Regions from separate parts of the Paraliobacillus sediminis genome, predicted to be linked through region 1. Evidence: riboswitches for the same ligand, from Rfam matches in the RefSeq annotation. Region 1 holds a riboswitch; each other region holds the start of a gene.
What was found. A riboswitch is a leader RNA that binds a small molecule or an ion and turns the genes downstream of it on or off. The one in region 1 is predicted to bind S-adenosylmethionine.
Positions count from the first base shown of each region.

Region 2: linked by a shared signal. The riboswitch ahead of D2K60_RS12655 (5-methyltetrahydropteroyltriglutamate--homocysteine S-methyltransferase) and the one ahead of D2K60_RS01270 (PLP-dependent aspartate aminotransferase family protein) in region 1 are both predicted to bind S-adenosylmethionine.
Region 3: linked by a shared signal. The riboswitch ahead of cobA (uroporphyrinogen-III C-methyltransferase) and the one ahead of D2K60_RS01270 (PLP-dependent aspartate aminotransferase family protein) in region 1 are both predicted to bind S-adenosylmethionine.
Region 4: linked by a shared signal. The riboswitch ahead of D2K60_RS03805 (bifunctional homocysteine S-methyltransferase/methylenetetrahydrofolate reductase) and the one ahead of D2K60_RS01270 (PLP-dependent aspartate aminotransferase family protein) in region 1 are both predicted to bind S-adenosylmethionine.

Region 1 is NZ_QJSI01000001.1:285,660-290,259, forward strand. Features, by position in the region: gene D2K60_RS01265 (aliphatic sulfonate ABC transporter substrate-binding protein) at 1-446, opposite strand, end outside; gene D2K60_RS01270 (PLP-dependent aspartate aminotransferase family protein) at 511-2,307, opposite strand; SAM riboswitch class I at 2,383-2,487, opposite strand; SAM riboswitch class I at 2,558-2,658, opposite strand; gene D2K60_RS01275 (NAD(P)H-dependent oxidoreductase) at 2,914-3,462, shown strand; gene D2K60_RS01280 (TraB/GumN family protein) at 3,665-4,600, shown strand, end outside.
Region 2 is NZ_QJSI01000002.1:1,304,530-1,309,129, reverse strand. Features, by position in the region: gene abc-f (ribosomal protection-like ABC-F family protein) at 1-758, shown strand, start outside; gene D2K60_RS12655 (5-methyltetrahydropteroyltriglutamate--homocysteine S-methyltransferase) at 869-1,972, opposite strand; SAM riboswitch class I at 2,109-2,207, opposite strand; gene D2K60_RS12650 (fructose-1,6-bisphosphatase) at 2,461-4,392, shown strand; gene D2K60_RS12645 (YkvA family protein) at 4,463-4,600, opposite strand, start outside.
Region 3 is NZ_QJSI01000001.1:939,638-944,237, reverse strand. Features, by position in the region: gene D2K60_RS04055 (alpha/beta hydrolase) at 1-270, shown strand, start outside; gene D2K60_RS04050 (metallophosphoesterase family protein) at 349-1,065, shown strand; gene D2K60_RS04045 (hypothetical protein) at 1,167-1,367, shown strand; gene D2K60_RS20550 (hypothetical protein) at 1,915-2,055, shown strand; SAM riboswitch class I at 2,433-2,542, shown strand; gene cobA (uroporphyrinogen-III C-methyltransferase) at 2,637-3,380, shown strand; gene D2K60_RS04035 (uroporphyrinogen-III synthase) at 3,456-4,274, shown strand; gene D2K60_RS04030 (SLC13 family permease) at 4,288-4,600, opposite strand, start outside.
Region 4 is NZ_QJSI01000001.1:877,989-882,588, reverse strand. Features, by position in the region: gene D2K60_RS03810 (hypothetical protein) at 1-1,069, shown strand, start outside; SAM riboswitch class I at 1,282-1,389, shown strand; gene D2K60_RS03805 (bifunctional homocysteine S-methyltransferase/methylenetetrahydrofolate reductase) at 1,491-3,335, shown strand; gene metE (5-methyltetrahydropteroyltriglutamate--homocysteine S-methyltransferase) at 3,367-4,600, shown strand, end outside.

The DNA of each region.
Region 1 (4,600 bases):
GTTGCAGCAACCTTTTTCCCTTTTAAGTCAGCTACTGTTTCAATGCCTGAATCTGGATTTGTTACGAGTGCTGTCCATTCAGGTTTAGAGTAGATATAAACATTTTGAATTGGTGAGCCATTTGATTTGGATATTAAAGCAGCGGCCCCGGCAGTAGAACCAAAGTCAACACTATCACTATTTAGAAACTCTAAAGCTTTGTTACTTCCTTGACTTAGTGCCCATTCAATTTCGATACCTTCTTCTTCAAATTCTTCCTCAGCCCAACCAAATTTCTTTAAAACTAAACTAGTTGGAGAGTAGTATGCGTAATCTAAACGGATTTCTTCTGGACCAGTTTCTTCTCCACTTGTATCAGATGAACAACCTACAGCTATTACCAATACAATACCTACAAGAATAATTGCTAGAAAACTTCTTACATCAATTAGTGCTATTCTTTTCAATTTTATTCGCCCCTTTGTTTTTACTAAACGATTTATATCTCTATAAATTTAACTGTGATACCTTTTAGATTTCACATGCATATGTTGAGATTGATCCGCGTAAACGTTGTGCTTCTTTATAGGTACATCTGTTATGAATTACTTCTAATCCTGCTTCACTTGCAATTTCAGCTGCTTCTGGTGAAACGACACCTTCTTGTAGCCAAAAAACTTTTGGTTTTACTTCAACTGCTTCTTTTGCAACTCCGATTGCTGCTTCTGGACTTCTAAATACTTGAACAATGTCAATTGCTTCAGGAATACTCTTTAGATCTGGATACGCTTTTTCCCCTAGTATTTCTGTTTCTCGTGGGTTAACTGGAATGATCTTATAACCTAAACGTTGCATTTTTCTTGCTAGACGGTAACTTGGTCTTGCTTCTTTACCGCTTAACCCAACAACTGCAATCGTTTTTGGTCTTGTCTTTTCAACGCCATCTATTTCAAATCGTTCATAAGGTGAATTTAACGCCCATTTAATTACCCCTTCATCATTGATAACAATGTCATTTGTTTCGCCTTCACCAATACCTGTTGCTTTAACTAATGCTTGATTTAAATCGTGAATAATATCATCAAGCGATTCAAGACCTACAGACAGTCTTACCAATTCTTCTTTAACGCCTGTTTCAATTAACTTCTCTTTTGATAATTGTTGATGTGTTGTCGAAGCTGGGTGAATGATTAATGATTTAGCATCTCCAACATTGGCTACATGTGACCAAAGCGAGACATTATCAATTAACTTTCTTCCTGCATCTCGACCACCTTTAATACCAAATACAATAATTGAACCGAAACCATTGTTTAGAATTTCCTTTGCTAATGCGTGTGAACTGTGATTTTCAAGCCCGGGATAATCAACCCAGTCAACTGCCGGATGTTTCGCTAAATACGTTGCTAAATTAATTGCATTTTCATTATGACGCTGGACACGTAAATGTAAGGTTTCTAATCCTTGGATAAGTTGAAAAGCATTATATGGGCTCAATGATGCACCAAAATCACGTAACAATTGAACGCGAACTTTTGTACTAAATGCTAACGTTCCAAAATCTGTTGCATAGCGAATGCCGTTATAGCTTGGATCAGGCTCTGTGAAAGTTGGGAATTTTTCTGAGTTCCAGTTAAATCGACCACCATCAATGATAATGCCGCCGATTGTAGTACCATGTCCGCCAATCCATTTTGTAGCGGAATGTACGACAATATCAGCACCAAGCAAAATAGGTTTACACACATAAGGAGTGGCAAAAGTATTATCAATAATCAAAGGTACGCCAGCCTGATGAGAAATTTCGGCAACTTTCTCAACATCTAAAACTTGTAAGTTTGGGTTTCCAATAATTTCACCAAAAACTGCTTTTGTTTTATCTGTAATTGCTTCTTTAAAATTATTTGGATTACTTGGATCAACAAACTTCACATTGATACCATACCGAGGTAATGTAATCGCAAAAAGATTGTATGTCCCTCCGTATAAGTTAATCGCTGCTACGATTTCATCTCCCGCACTGGCTACATTTAAAATAGACAACGTAATCGCAGACATACCTGATGACGTTGCAACTGCTGCAACACCGTCTTCTAATAGAGCTAATCGTTTTTCGAATACTTCAACAGTTGGGTTACCAATTCTAGAATAAATGTTACCTGGTTCATCTAGCGAAAATAATCGCTCGGCATGTTCGGAGTCGTGAAATACATAAGACGTAGTTTGATAGATTGGTACTGCACGTGAACCTGTTGTTGGATCAGGAGCTTGCCCACCGTGTAACGCTAAAGTCTCGATGTCATACGTTGTGTTTTTTTCTTTTGTCATTGTAAAAACCTCCTGTAATGGTGTATAAAAAAAGCCTTCTTCTTTAAGAAGAGGGCGGAATTACATTGCATGCTCTTCTTATCTATCAGAATAAATCTGCTGGAATTAGCACCTTTTAAGAAATAACTTAATGGTTGCTGGGTATCATCGGGCCAGTCCCTCTACCACTCTGGATAAGAGTTATATAGTTTTATTTAAAAATAACACCCACTTTCAACTGACGATGAAAGTGGGTGTTAAACCGCGAATTACTTCATCATCCAAAGCATATGCTTTGCTGGTAGGGGCACCTTGCTGTGCAGGTTGCCGTGGAGTCGTTAAGCCAGATCTTTCGTCCACTCTGTATAAATGATTAATGTTAAATAGAAGTATACCATACATATCTGATGTGTCTAGTAGGTTTTGTGATTTTTTTGAATATTCTCTATAAAAAGTTAGTATCTGTTTATGTACATACTAAGTATTATCAGCTATACGCCAAACATAAAATAGCCAACGATTAGCATGTATTAATGATGAGAAAGTTGAGAAAGAAGGGTACTAAATTACAAAGTTGGAACATATACTAACTAAAAGTTCGCATAAATGTTAGGGGATGAGAATGTAGTGAAACATATATTAATCATCAACGGTCATCAGAAGTATCCACATAGTAAAGGTGATCTAAATCATACTGTCTTTCAAGCAATAACTAAAAAATTAGAAACGGTATATCAAATAGATACAACAATTGTCGATCAGGGCTATGAAGTAACAGAGGAACAGAGAAAGTTCATATGGGCAGATATTATTATTTTCCAAACACCAATTTATTGGTTTAGTGTACCAGGCAAATTCAAAACATATTTCGAACAGATCTATAAGCGAGATCTCTTTTTTACTGGCGGAAAAGGTTATGGCCGTGGAGGATTGTTGACGGATAAACAATATATGTTCTCTACAACATGGGGTGCACCGGAAGAAGCATTTTTAAATGAATCGGCGTTCTTTGATGGAAAAGCTATTGATGATGTTTTACTACCGCTTCATAAAACACAGGAATTCGTTGGGATGACGCAATTAAAAACTTTTTCTGTGCACAAAGTTAAAACACCTGATATAAAGGGATACCTGCAAAAACTAGATAAACATTTAGATGAAGTGTTTGATTTATAATAACGAAAACACTTTATAATTAATCGATTGAGGTAATAAATAATAAAGAGGCATCTGTCTTGTTATAAGACAGGTGCCTTTTTAGACTCGTGATATTATTCTGCTAATATTAAAACTTTATGATAAAATAACGGAGATACATATTTTAAAAATAAGATAATACATTGCATATAAAAAGTTTGAGTAAAAGGCAGGTTAATTCATGGCAGAAGAGAATATTACACGAATTGAACAAGATGGTAAAGAATTTATTTTGATTGGAACGGCTCATGTATCTAAAAATAGTGCGGAGCAAGTAAAAGAAGTAATAGCTGCTGAACAGCCAGATGCTGTTTGTATTGAATTAGATAAACAGCGTTATCAATCAATTATGGACGGAAATAAGTGGAAGGAAATGGACATTTTTAAGGTTATTAAAGAGAAGAAAGCATCACTCTTATTAATGAATCTTGCTATTTCCTCTTTCCAAAAAAGAATGGCAAAACAATTTGGTATAGAAGCAGGTCAAGAAATGATTCAGGGTATTGAATCTGCTAAAGAAACAGGAGCGAAGTTAGTATTAGCGGATCGTAATATTCAAATTACGTTCGCTCGTATTTGGTCTGGTGTTGGTTTTAAAGGGAAGATGATGCTTTTAACCCAGGTTGTTGCGGGTATTTTTAGTAAAGAATCAATCACTGAGGAAGACTTAGAGAAGATGAAGAGTCAAGACTCGATTAATGCAGTGCTAAGTGAGTTCACGGAATCTTTCCCTAAACTAAAAAAGCCTTTAATTGATGAACGAGATCAGTATTTAGCACAAAAAATCAAGAATGCTCCAGGAAATAAGATAGTTGCCGTTTTAGGTGCAGCACATATACCTGGAATTAAGGAAGAAATTAAGAAAGAACACGATTTAAAGGCGTTAAATCAGATTCCGCCAAAGTCAAAAATCCCTAAAATCATTGGGTGGACTATACCCGTGTTAATCATTGCGCTAATCGCCTATACATTTATTGCAAATCCAGCAGCAGGTCAACAGCAAATTTTAAGTTGGTTGTTATGGAATGGTGGATTTTCAGCTCTTGGAGTTATAATAGGTTTAGGGCATCCATTGGCGGTTATCACGGCCTTTGTCGCAGCACCAATAACGTCACTA
Region 2 (4,600 bases), on a different contig from region 1:
TTTTAGAAGTGAAAGGTTTAACAAAGAGATTTAGCGATCAAACGCTATTTAAGGATGTGACTTTCACTATTCAACACGGGGAAAAAGTTGGATTAATTGGTCCAAATGGTAGTGGCAAGACAACTTTTCTAAAAATACTCGTTGGTGACGAGCTGTCTGAGGGCGAGGTATGGCTTTCGCCAGCTGCGACGATTGGTTATTTAACACAAGAAGTGTTTGACCTACCATTGGAAAATACGCCAGAACAGCTATTTTTCAAAGAAACGTTCGAAGCAAGAGGAAAAGTACAGAATTTAATGCAGCATTTAGGATTTACTTCTTCCCAATGGCGAGAACCAATCCTTCATATGAGTATGGGAGAACGTGTGAAGTGCAAATTAATGGTGTATATACTAGAGGAAAAAGACGTACTAATTCTCGATGAGCCAACCAATCATCTAGACTTGCCATCACGTGAACAACTTGAAAATACATTAGCAGATTATAATGGTACACTATTAGTTGTATCACATGATTCGTATTTTCTTGATAAAACGACAAATGAGCAACTCCTTTTTTCAAATGAAAGTATTGTGAAACAATCGAAAGAAGCAAGCAATCGTCAAGAAAGTGAGCCAGATAAATTGCGTCTAACACTTGAAACAGAAAGACAAGAAGTACTAGGGAAGCTTAGTTTCATGACGCCAAAAGATAGTGGATATCCAGAACTTGATGAAAAATTTAATCAACTTACCAAACAAATAAATAATTTATTGTAAGGAATTGAAAAGGGTCATACAGACAATGCCACTCACGTGGAAACAGCTGTATGACCTCTTTTAATACAACTAACAAAAAAAGCGCCCACTAGGGACGCTTCAATTAAAGTTTATTTCCAAATATCCTTCGATACATCGACAATATGTTTTAGCTTATTCCACTGCTCATCTTCTGTTAAAAGATTACCATGGTGAGTTGAAGCAAAGCCACATTGTGGGCTAATACATAGTTGATCAAGTGGTACATATTTAGAAGCTTCTGCTACTCTAGCTTTTATTACTTCTTTATCTTCTAGTTCACCAGTTTTAGATGTGAAAACGCCTAAGACTACGCGTGGTCCGTCGTTTGGAACGTTTTCTAATGGTTCAAAACCGCCAGAACGCTCATCATCATATTCTAGGAAGAAACCATCTACTGCTTCATTAGCTAAAAGTTTAGGCGCGATCAGGTCATAACTGCCGGTAAATGCCCATTTTGAACGGTAGTTTCCACGGCATAGATGTGTAGTAACTACTAAATCTTCTGGTTTACCTTCTAATACACTGTTAACAACGTGTAGAGCTAGGTCAATTAATTTTTCTCTTGAATGGATTCCCTCGTTAAACGGGATATCTGGTGAAGAAAGTCCTGCAATATACACGTCATCTAATTGTAAGTAGCGAACGCCAGCATCGTAAAAAGCTTTTATTGCATCGCGATAGGCTGTAATTACGTCTTCTGCGTAATCGTCAATATTAGGATAAATAGCAGCATTTAAAATCCCAGCGTTGAACAATTGGTTTGGACTTGGAATTGTTAGCTTAGCGATAGCACGTCCTCCGACAATCTCGTTAAATATTTTGAATTCCTCAATATGCGGGTGAGCTGGATTAAATGCTACTTTTCCAATAACACGTACATCATAGCGCTCTGTTTCTTCACCTTTAAATTGAAAACCTTCGTTAGGTACATAACCCTCAACACCTTGTAAGTGCTCTAAGAAATCTGTGTGCCAGAATCTACGACGGAATTCTCCGTCTGTTACAGCTTCTAATCCAACTTCGATTTGTTTATCGACGATTCTTTTAATCTCTTTATTTTCTATTTCGTGTAAATCAGCTTTACTAATTACTCCCTCAGCAAGTTGCTTACGTGCTTGATGGATACTCTCCGGTCTTAGTAAACTTCCTACATGGTCTGCTCTAAATGGTGCCTTTGTTGCTGTTTTTGTCATTTTAATTCCCCTCTTCCGAATAGTTTTAAGATGACAAACAAACTTGATCCATACGCGACATTCCTTAGGAAGAACGTTAAATAAAAAGTAAAAACCCCTTCTTGTGAAAAGAAGAGGTTTGAATTAACGGTTTCTCCTCTTATCTTCAGCAATACGCTTCTGGATTTAGCACAGTACTTGTTAGTCTGCTGCTGAAGCTTCAAAGGGCCAGTCCCTCCACTTCTCTGGATAAGATTATTTGTTTGTAGTTATCTTAATTTTGAGAATACTAGTATTTGCTCTACTTGTCAAGATGAATTTTAAAAAATGTGATAGAGTTAATCTAAAATTAACGTTTGATTAAAAATTCTGATAATTTATGCTATGCTAGTAGTTACAGAAAAAAGTATACATAATTATTCGTGTTGAAGAAGCGAGTAAGGGAGAATGCTCGATGCGAATAATAATTTTCAAAAAAAATAATGATGCGATTTGAGAGGGGAACAAAAGTGAATAAAAAATTCCTGGATTTACTTGCTCAAAGTTATGACAGCGAAGAAAAAGTAGTAACCGAGATTATTAATTTGGAAGCAATTCTTAATCTTCCTAAGGGAACAGAGCATTTTGTAAGTGATTTACACGGCGAGTATCAAGCCTTTCAACACGTATTACGAAATGGGTCAGGCAGGGTCAAAGAGAAAATAACGGACCTGTTTAAAGATCAGTTAACTGATAAAGAAATCAATGATTTTGCTGCATTAGTTTACTATCCAGTAGAGAAATTACAATTAATAAAGAATGATTTTAACAACGACGAAGCATTACATAGTTGGTATCGAGAAATAATTGAAGATATGATGGAGCTTATTGCTTATGCATCCTCTAAATATACGCGGTCAAAGTTGCGAAAAGCATTGCCTAAACAGTTCGTTTATATCATAGAAGAGCTCTTATATAAGACGGATGAATTCATAAATAAAAAAGAGTACTATACAAAAATCATCCAGCAAATTATTTCCCTTGGTCAGGCTGATAAACTGATAATTGGCCTTAGTTATACGACCCAAGAACTGGTTGTCGATCACCTACATGTAGTGGGGGATATTTATGATCGTGGACCTGAACCAGATAAAGTGATGGATACACTTGCTAATTATCATTCTGTGGATATTCAGTGGGGGAATCATGACGTACTATGGCTAGGTGCTTTCTCGGGATCAAAAGTTTGTCTTGCTAATATTATTCGTATCAGTGCGCGGTATAACAATTTAGATATTATTGAAGATGTGTATGGAATAAACCTTAGACCACTGCTCAATCTTGCGGAGAAATACTATCAGGATAATCCAGCCTTTAGGCCAAAAGTAGATTCCGGGGATAAACTATCAGATCATGAACAATTACAAATCACGAAGATACATCAAGCCATTACAATGATCCAGTTCAAATTGGAGAGTCCTATCATAAAGAGGCGTGCCTACTTTGAGATGTCAGACAGGCTATTACTGGAGAAAATTGATTATGATAAGGATGAAATAACGATTCAAGGTGAAACCTATCCACTGGAAAATAGTTGTTTTGCAACAATTAATCCTGAAAAGCCTGATCAATTGTTAGCAGAAGAAGAGGAAGTAATGAACCGATTATTATTTTCTGTCCAGAAGTCAGAGAAGTTTGCCCGACATATGCGCTTTTTGATGAAGAAAGGTAGTCTCTATTTAAAATATAATGGAAATCTATTAATTCATGGCTGTATTCCACTAGATGAAGAAGGAAATATGGAGGAAATGGTTATTGAAGATAAGACCTACGCGGGTCGTGAACTGTTTGATATCTTTGAATATTATTTACGGAATGCCTTTGCACATCCTGAAAATACAGATGATTTGGCAACAGATATGGTTTGGTATTTATGGACAGGGGAACATTCATCCCTCTTTGGAAAAAAAGAAATGACGACCTTTGAGAGGTATTTCATCACGGATGAGATAACACACAAAGAGAGGAAGAACGTTTACTACCATTTACGAGAGAATGAGGATACATGTCGAAAAATTTTAACGGAATTTGGGCTTAATCCAGATCAAGGCCATATTGTAAACGGACATACACCGGTAAAAGAAATTAACGGTGAAAATCCGGTTAAAGCAAATGGAAAACTGATTGTGATTGACGGTGGCTTTTCTAAAGCATATCAATCAAAAACAGGAATTGCAGGATACACGTTATTATATAATTCGTATGGGATGCAGCTTGTTGCCCACAAAAAATTTAACTCAAAAGAAGAAATACTAGCAAATGGTGCAGATGTGTTATCCGTTAAAAGATTAGTAGACAAGGAATTAAAGCGGAAAAAGGTAAAAGAAACGAATGTTGGCGAAGAATTATTACAAGAAGTTGCTATGCTACATCGTTTGATGGATTATCGCTATATGAAGTGATCAAAATAAAATTCAATACAAAAAAGGGGCAGGCGCAATGAGCCTTGTCCCTTTTTTAACTGAACGGGTTTCAATTAATTTTTAAGTCAATAGCTGAAGTATCAACCTTATCCCCAAACCATTCTGTTAACTTGTCTTTTGCTTTTAACTTAATCGAGTCATCAATATACATCGCCACTTGGAACAAAGCAAACCCAAGAGCACCAAG
Region 3 (4,600 bases), 650 kb from region 1:
TCAACTAACGTTCCATTAGAATGGGTCAACGCATTAATGAACTGGAATAAAAAAATACAACAGTATCATTCAAGCAAAAAGTTTATTTATCTAATCCAAGGCAATCGTGATAAGACAGTAGATTGGAAATACAATGTACAATTTCTTCAACGTAAATTTCATAACATACAAATAGCTCAAATTGATCAAGGACGTCATGAGCTTTTTAATGAAGCAGAACCTATTAGAAGGATTGTTTTTGAACACATTCTCACATACTTGGAATCTTAACATTTAACTACTTATATCGTCACACTTAAATTTATTTTCAAAAAATGATACGATGAAAGAAAGGAGAGATGATCGATTATGAAAATTGCCTTTATTTCCGATGTTCATGGTAATGCAATAGCATTAGATGCAGTACTAGATGATATAAGAAAAAAGAAAGTCGATAAAATTGTAGTGCTCGGGGATCTTGCTTATCGTGGACCAGAGCCCAAGCGGTCTATTTCTTTAATTAAGGCTTTAAATACAACAGTTATTAAAGGTAATGCTGACGATTGGATTGTACGTGGTGTAAGAAAAGGCGAAGTTCCAGACGCAGCACTTGATACGATGAATGAGGAAAGAGATTGGTCTGTAGCACAATTAGCACAAGAGGATATTGAATACTTAGCTGCTCTACCTACGGAAACACTATTTGAAGAAAACAATATCGTATTTCATGGTTTTCACGCGACACCAAACAGTTTATTTGATGCGATATTGCCACATGCAACGGATGAAGTGATCGAGTCCGAATTAATGAAGAAGCATGCGGATGTTTATCTTTATGGACACATTCATAAATCTTATATTCGTACGATAAATGGCAAAACTATTATCAATCTAGGAAGTATTGGTTTACCATTTGATGGTATTACAAAAGCATCTTATGCGCTTGTAGATGTGCATGATGAAGGTATTAGTGCCTCTATCGAAAAAGTGTCTTATGATTACGAAAAAACGATTGATAAATATAAAGAAGTAAACTATCCAAATACCGCATTAATGGAAAATATCATTCGAAATGCAAAAAACTAACAAAAAATCCCCTTCCATTTCTACGTGGAACGGGAGTTTTTCAGAACACTAATTCGTTGCAATCTGTGGTAAAATAGCCGTACATGAAGGAGTGACGTTTTATGCACTGGAGAAAATTAGCACTACTTTTACCACCATTTATTCTTAGTTTCTATCTATTAATAACTTATCTACCTGAAACGTTAAGTCAATATTCTATCGCAGTAGCCATTTTATTTTGGATAATTTATTATGGTTGGGTCTTTATTGAAGAGAAACAAAAGGAAAAATTAAATAAAGATTCTACAGATAATATCAAATAAGACCTTAAAGAGAGGTCTTTTTTTCTTAATGATTTACGCAATTTTCACTTATAATAATAATCTCTAAACGTTGGTTGTTATAAGTTTGGAGTGTTTTCATTATAAAGCTTGAAACTATTTAAAAAAGTTGTTTATAACTGAATTACCATAGAATATGTCGTAAATAAGAATTTCCAGACCCGCTCCTCAAATGAAATTGATTCCCTTTCCGCAGGCACGGCTTCAGCTAACTCGGATAAGCAAATGTTTTCGGTGGGTCGAGTAATCGCAGGCCCAAAGACCGCTTTCCGAGTGGATCTTCAGCCCGTGCTGTTCCTGCAGGACAAGGAAGGCTACGACAGCAATGCATCGCACGAAGAAAATTGTTTTTTATTTTCGAGGATGTCGTCAATTTCATTTGATACGCTAGATTAGTCTATAAATATTTAGCGGGTGCTCTATTACATAATGAATTAAAAAACATCAACAACTTTATTAGTAACTTTCTGTTGTTAATGTTTTTTAATATTTAGAAATAGTTGCTTTAATCAGCGGAGGAAGTAAATGGGTGAGACTCCTGTGGGGAACAGCACAAGTCGAAGATCCACTTGGTGAAGTGTTTTTCTTTACCAATGAAAGCTTTAGACTGTGCCCACGGAAAGCGAATCCATTTACTGACGTAGCGGGTAAGAGCCTCTCTTACGACTGAGTTTCTCTCGAGTGCGTCAGATCACACGTACTGATGATTACTAAAGAAGCGTGAAGTCAACTTCTATTTTGGATTGTTAGACTTTCTTGTTATACCAAAACTTAAGTGCCTGTTTTACAGTACGAAAGTTGAGGTAGTAATTTATGAAACTTTCACAGCATTAAACAGGCACTTAAGTCTAGCGATAACTAGGATGTCTCACAAATAAAAGTTAAAGTTGACTTCGTTCCCATCACTACGTCTCATCTTATGAATTTGATAGAAAATGTGACGTAGTGAAACTTATAATTAACTATTCCTATTAAAAAAGTCGGGATTTAATTGACTTTATTTGATTTTTAATGCTATTCTTATAGATATAACTTAATAATTAACGATTCTTATCCAGAGAGGTGTAGGGACTGGCCCGATGAAGCCTCGGCAACAGGCTATTATTTTTTAGAACTGTGCCAACTCCACAAGTATTCCTATACTTGATAGATAAGTAGTAAGATGCATGTATTTCTTCTTTCTATTTAACTAGGGAGGAGAATTTTTTATATTATGATTATTATTGAAAAGCAAAAGTTGGGGGTTATGAAATGGGTAAAGTCTATTTAGTTGGCGCTGGTCCTGGAGATCCGGAACTATTAACAATTAAAGGATTAAAAGCAATTAAACAAGCAGATGTAATTTTGTATGATCGCCTAGTAAATGAGGAATTACTCAACTATGCTTCAAAAGATACCGAGTTAATTTATTGTGGAAAATTGCCTGGAAATCACACCTTACACCAAGATAAGATTAACAATTTACTTTGTGAACATGCAAAAGGAGACAAAATCGTCACACGTTTAAAAGGTGGGGATCCCTTTATTTTTGGCAGGGGTGGTGAAGAAGCACAGCTCCTAAAAGAATCTGGAATTCCATTTGAAATAGTCCCTGGTATTACAGCTGGTATTGCCGCACCTGCTTATGCTGGCATACCATTGACACACCGAACCCTAAGCTCTTCTATCACCATTATTACTGGCTTTAATCCGCAAAAGGATTCGAATGAATATTGGAGAAACTTAGTCGGTAGTGTAGAAACACTTTGTATCTATATGGGAGTGAAACATTTCCCAGAGATTTCTAAAAGATTAACTGAGAATGGTATGGACATTAACACCGAAGTTGCGCTTATTCATTGGGGCACACTTCCCAAGCAAAAAACAATCACTGGTACATTAGCAACAATCAACGAAAAACTACATGAAATTGATAACCCCTCTATGATTGTAATCGGAAAAGTTGTACGATTAAGAGAGAAATTGGAATGGTTTGAAGAAATTGCACCGTCCTAAACTTTTGCATCATCTTATTCAATAAGGTGATGCAAACTAATTAAGTCATGTTTGATACAGAAAGGGAGTAAACAGATGATGGAATTAGAAGGAAAGAAAATTGGTGTTACTGCAGATAGAAAGGCCGATGAAATCAGTACAATTATTAGAAAAAAAGGGGGAACTCCAGTTATTCGTTCTATTCAAGGGGAACGTATTCTTCTTGAAGATAAGGCAGAGCAAGACGTGCAGCATTTAATTGCAGAAGATTATGACTGGGTTATTCTCACAACTGGTATTGGTGCTAAGGGGTTAGAGAACGCGGCCAAAAATCTTGGTGTGCTAGAATTATATATTGATACATTAAGAGGAAAGAAAATTGCTGCTCGTGGAAGTAAAACACTGAATTGGATGAAGCAATGGAATTTAAAACCGTATTTCTCCTCATCTGATGGAACAATGGATAAATTAATAGAAGAATTAAAGACAAATCAAATTGATGGACAGAAATTTTTCTTTCAAGCTTACAATAAAGATGAAGAAGAATTACTAAATCAGTTACGAGCATTACCAATTTCGCTTTATCAATCGATGCCCTATTACTATAATCCTCCTGAAGCTGAGACATTGAAAAACTTAAGAACGTTAATCGAGACAAAAGAATTAGATGCTGTTTTATTTACAAGTAAAACACAAGCGGAAAATCTTTTTTCTGACTATGCGCACACTGATAAATTAGTTGCAGCCTTTGAGAGCGATGTTCTAGCAGTTAATATTGGCATTGTAACCGAAATGCAAGTAAGACATTTTGGTGTCAATCGTGTATTAACTCCTGACAAACCAAAAATGGGAGCGATGGTTATATCACTAGCTAATTATTATAAAACGAAAGAAAAGCCTGTTAATACAGACTGATACTCTCTCACTTCTAGTATAAATAAATCATTCCAATTGTGGTGACTAATACAATAATACTTAGTGGTAAACCTACTTTAAAATAATCCGTAAACTTATAACCACCTGGGCCATAAACGATCAGATTTGTCTGATAGCCTATTGGTGATAGAAAGCTAGCAGAAGCACCAACTGTTATAATAACTAAAAACGCCATAGGATCAGCTGCTAATTTATTAGCGGCTTCTATTGCTATAGGAAACATTAATACGGCTGCACCATTATTTGTAATCATTTCAGTAAAAGTAACTGTTACGACATAAAGTAACACCAATATACCTAACATA
Region 4 (4,600 bases), 590 kb from region 1:
CGGTTTGAGAGAGTACGGTAGTCTTCCTTGGTTGTGGCATTGGATTCAATCAGTTGATTTTGCCAGAAATCATATGACAGACGAAACGATTAAACAAACACTAACAGAACTATTAGACTTTTTGTGGAAAGAACGAGCAACTTTTTACTTAAAAGGGGCTTGGATTGGTTCTCATTCACGTTCTTTACCACATGATATTCCAAAGTACTCCAATACACTAAATGATTATATTCAATTTGGAGATTTACCTAAGCCCAATATCATTACCCGCTTAGAAGGAGCTGGATTTATTTCTTATCAAGCACCTGATTCCATTCGCCAATTAAGCATAGATCACAGCATTCCTATCGAAGTAAAAAAGAAGGTTAACGTCTGTTTTGAAGAGTCAGAAAATCCGTTTGATGCCTTGCACCATTACGCTTATATTACAGATTCTTATGCTGTTGGTGGATTGTGGGAACGTACCAACGAATATTTAAATGAACAGCATCGCTGGGGGGTCTCTCTACCAGTTCAAAATAACCTTTCGATAAATCAACTTTATTTCTTTCATCCAGGCGAGGGGTATCAAGAAGGTGATGCGCGGCATCAAAGTCCCAATAGTCAGGTAATCTATCATAAAAATGTGGTCGGGTCTTTATATCATCAACTTAATGAAACTAATTACCCATTTATTATTGGGTTCTTACCTAAAGCAAAATGGGTGCGTATAAAGAAAAATATATGTGCTGATATTGAGGACGTTTATATCTCGATTTATCTTCACCAACCGTATTCCATCACTGACAAAGATGACCTTATTTTCGTCAAAAGTTACGGCAATCAACATGCGGTTGTTGTGGAAATTCTCGCTAAAAAGGAAGCTGAAAACTTTTCTATTATGAATTTTAACCAATTCCAGAATCATATCAAAGCACAAGAAACTGTTGTCGAAACTAGCGATGATTCCATTTCTATAATGTACAAGTCACTACATGAAGATATTATTAAACTAGCATATTCCAAGTCTAGAAAGTTAGAGCAAATCATCAACGGGCATTCTGTTCGTTTTACAGATTACACAATATAAGGTCCTATGGTAGCTTTTAAACGATCGATGAGATTTCAACGTAGAATAGATAAAACTGTAATGATGTGTTTTTATGATCAATTCAATGATATTTATAATTACAAACGACTTTTATTTAGCGAATAAATAGTTTGAATATTTTCATTATAGCTGTTGACATTTTTTAGAATGTAACTTACTATAACAGGGAACATAAAACTAAATAGTTAGTCTTCTTATCAAGAGAGGTGGAGGGAACGGCCCTTTGATACCTCGGCAGCTTACTTTTTACATAAAAGTACTGTGCCAATTCCGTCAGACGTATGTTTGAAAGATAAGAAGAGTAAGGCTGTCATTATAGAAAACAATTATAATACTGCCCCTCTTCTTAATTGAAGGGGGGTTTTTTGACGTAATAAACTAAAAAAGGAGGTTTGATCGATTGGATTTATTAACCGCACTGAAGGAAAAGATTCTAATTGCTGATGGTGCTATGGGTACCTTGTTATACTCACATGGTGTTGATCGTTGTTTTGAAGAATTAAATTTAACCCATCCAGAAGAAATTTATCATACACATAAGGCGTATGTAGAAGCTGGAGCTAATGTTATCCAAACAAATACGTACAGTGCAAATTATATTAAACTGGCACGTTATGGATTGGAAGATAAGGTAAAAGAAATTAACACGCAAGCAGTAAAAATAGCTAAAAGAGCTGCAAATAAGGATACATTTGTTGTTGGAACAATTGGCGGTATTCGCGGAAGTCAAAAAAACCTTGGTTCAATAGAGGAAATCAAGCGCATTTTTCGTGAACAGCTTTATTGTCTTTTATTAGAAGGTGTAGATGGGCTTCTTTTAGAAACGTATTATAGCCTTGAAGAATTAAAAACCGTTTTAGTCATTGCTAGAGAAGCAACTGATCTTCCGATTATTACGAACATTTCCATGCATGAAATTGGTCTATTAGAAAATGGCACACCGTTAAATGACGCGTTAACACAATTAGACGATGCTGGTGCAGATATCATTGGTGTGAATTGCCGATTAGGTCCACACTATATGATTGAATCTTTAAAAACAGTTGACTTACCAAAGACGGCTTATCTTTCCGCTTATCCTAATGCGAGTCTACCAGCATACAGTGATGGGAAGTTAATCTATAACAATAACCCTGACTATTTTGAACGATGTGCTAGAGAATTTCGTAATCAAGGTGTGCGATTAATTGGCGGTTGTTGTGGTACCACACCCGAACACATTAAGGCACTAGTAAAAGGTATCGAAGGTCTCACACCTTTAGTAGAAAAGAATGACGTTAAGCACCATCAGATTGTAGAAGTAAAAGAATCAGCTACTAGAAAAAAATTGGATCTAGCTCAAATTGTCGAACGTAGACATTCTATTATTGTCGAATTAGACCCACCAAGGAATTTACAAACGAAAGAATATTTAGCAGGTGTGCAAGCATTAAAAGATGTTGGCATTGACGCAATAACAATGGCTGATAATTCGTTAGCCACACCACGGATTAGTAATCTAGCAATGGCAACACTAATAAAACAGAAAAAAATACCTATGACAACACTTCTTCATCTAACTTGTCGTGACCGCAATTTAATCGGCTTACAGTCTCATTTAATGGGGTTACACACACTGGGTATTCATGAGATTTTAGCTATTACCGGGGATCCAACTAAAATAGGTGGTTTTCCAGGTGCATCGTCTGTATTTGACGCAACATCCTTTGAATTGATTAGGCTAATCAAACAATGTAATGAAGGTATTTCATTTTCAGGCAAGTCATTAAATGAAAAAACATCTTTTCAAATCGCAGCAGCTTTTAACCCCAATGTTCATCATCTTGATAAAGCAGTGCGCAGGTTAGAGAAAAAAATTGATTGCGGCGCAGATTATTTTCTGACCCAACCAATTTATCAACCCGAACAGATTGAGGCGCTTAAACAGGCAACAGAACATATAAGTAAGCCAATCTATGTCGGCATTATGCCATTAACATCCTCACGAAATGCAGAATTTCTACATCACGAAGTACCAGGTATGAAACTAACAGATGACGTCCGTCAACGAATGAAGGCAACAGGAGAGAATAGAATACTAGCAGAACAAGAAGGCATGTCGATAGCAAAAGAATTAATTGATGTCGCTTTTGAACATTTTAATGGCATCTATTTGGTAACACCCTTTATGCGCTATGACATCACAGTCGAACTATCAAAATATATCAAACAAAAAGTGGCAAATGTACAAAAATTAATTCTATAATACGAGTTTAAATTTAAATGGAGGTTTATAGATGACAAAAGTAATTAGTTCCAATCTAGGTTATCCGCGAATCGGTGAAAAAAGAGAATGGAAACAAGCGCTTGAGCAATATTGGGAAGGGAAAATCGAAGAAAAAGAATTACTTTTAATAACGAAAGTAATAAGGCTAAATAACCTTAAAAAGCAACAAGAAAAAGGTATTGATCTAATTCCAGTTGGTGATTTTTCATTATATGATCATGTATTAGATACTTCCGTTATGTTTGGTGTCATACCAGAACGTTTTGATTATGATGGTGGTACGGTAGGATTAGATACTTATTTTGGAATAGCACGTGGAACAAAAAACGCGGTTGCTTCGGAAATGACAAAATGGTTTAACACGAATTACCATTACATCGTGCCAGAGTTAGAAAATGTCCAACCGAGTGTGACAGAAAATCGTCTTCTTTCTTTCTATCAAGAAGCAAAAGATGAACTCGGTATTGATGGGAAGCCTGTTATTCTAGGTCCTATTACGTATCTGAAGTTAGCGAAACTCCAGGATGATGTACAATTCGAAAAATTACTAGAAACATTTATACCGCTTTACATTCAAGTATTAAAAGAATTGGAGCAAGCTGGTGTATCTTGGGTACAAGTAGATGAACCCATTTTTGGTACAAATTTATCTCCACAGATTTTAGCTCTTGCAAAAAAGGCATACGAAACAATTCATCAAGCTGTTCCTAACATAAATATCCTTTTACAAACGTATTTTGAAACAGTTGTCGATTATAAAAAAGTAGTCGATTTCCCTGTACAAGGAATTGGCTTAGATTTTGTTCATGGTGATGCGCTTTCGTTTATTCAAGAACATGGATTTCCAAACGATAAAGTCTTAGCTGCAGGCATTATAAATGGTCGGAACATATGGCGCGCTGATTTAGAAGAACGTTTAGATCTGTTAGAGAAGCTAAAACAAATCGTTACAAATAAGTTGATCATTCAACCGTCTACTTCCCTTCTACATGTTCCAGTTACAAAAAAACAGGAGCAGGAAATTGATCCCTCCATTTATGGTGGATTAGCATTTGCAGATGAAAAATTAGCAGAAATCGTTACGCTTACGAAAGCACTAGATGAAGGTCGAGATCATGTTCAATCAGAATTAAAAGATGCTACTGCATCACTTAAAAAGTGGAAAGATGCTAGCTTCGGCAAAAACAAAGAAGTGCAACAAAAACTTGCTAACTTAACCGATGCGGATATAAATAGATCAGTAG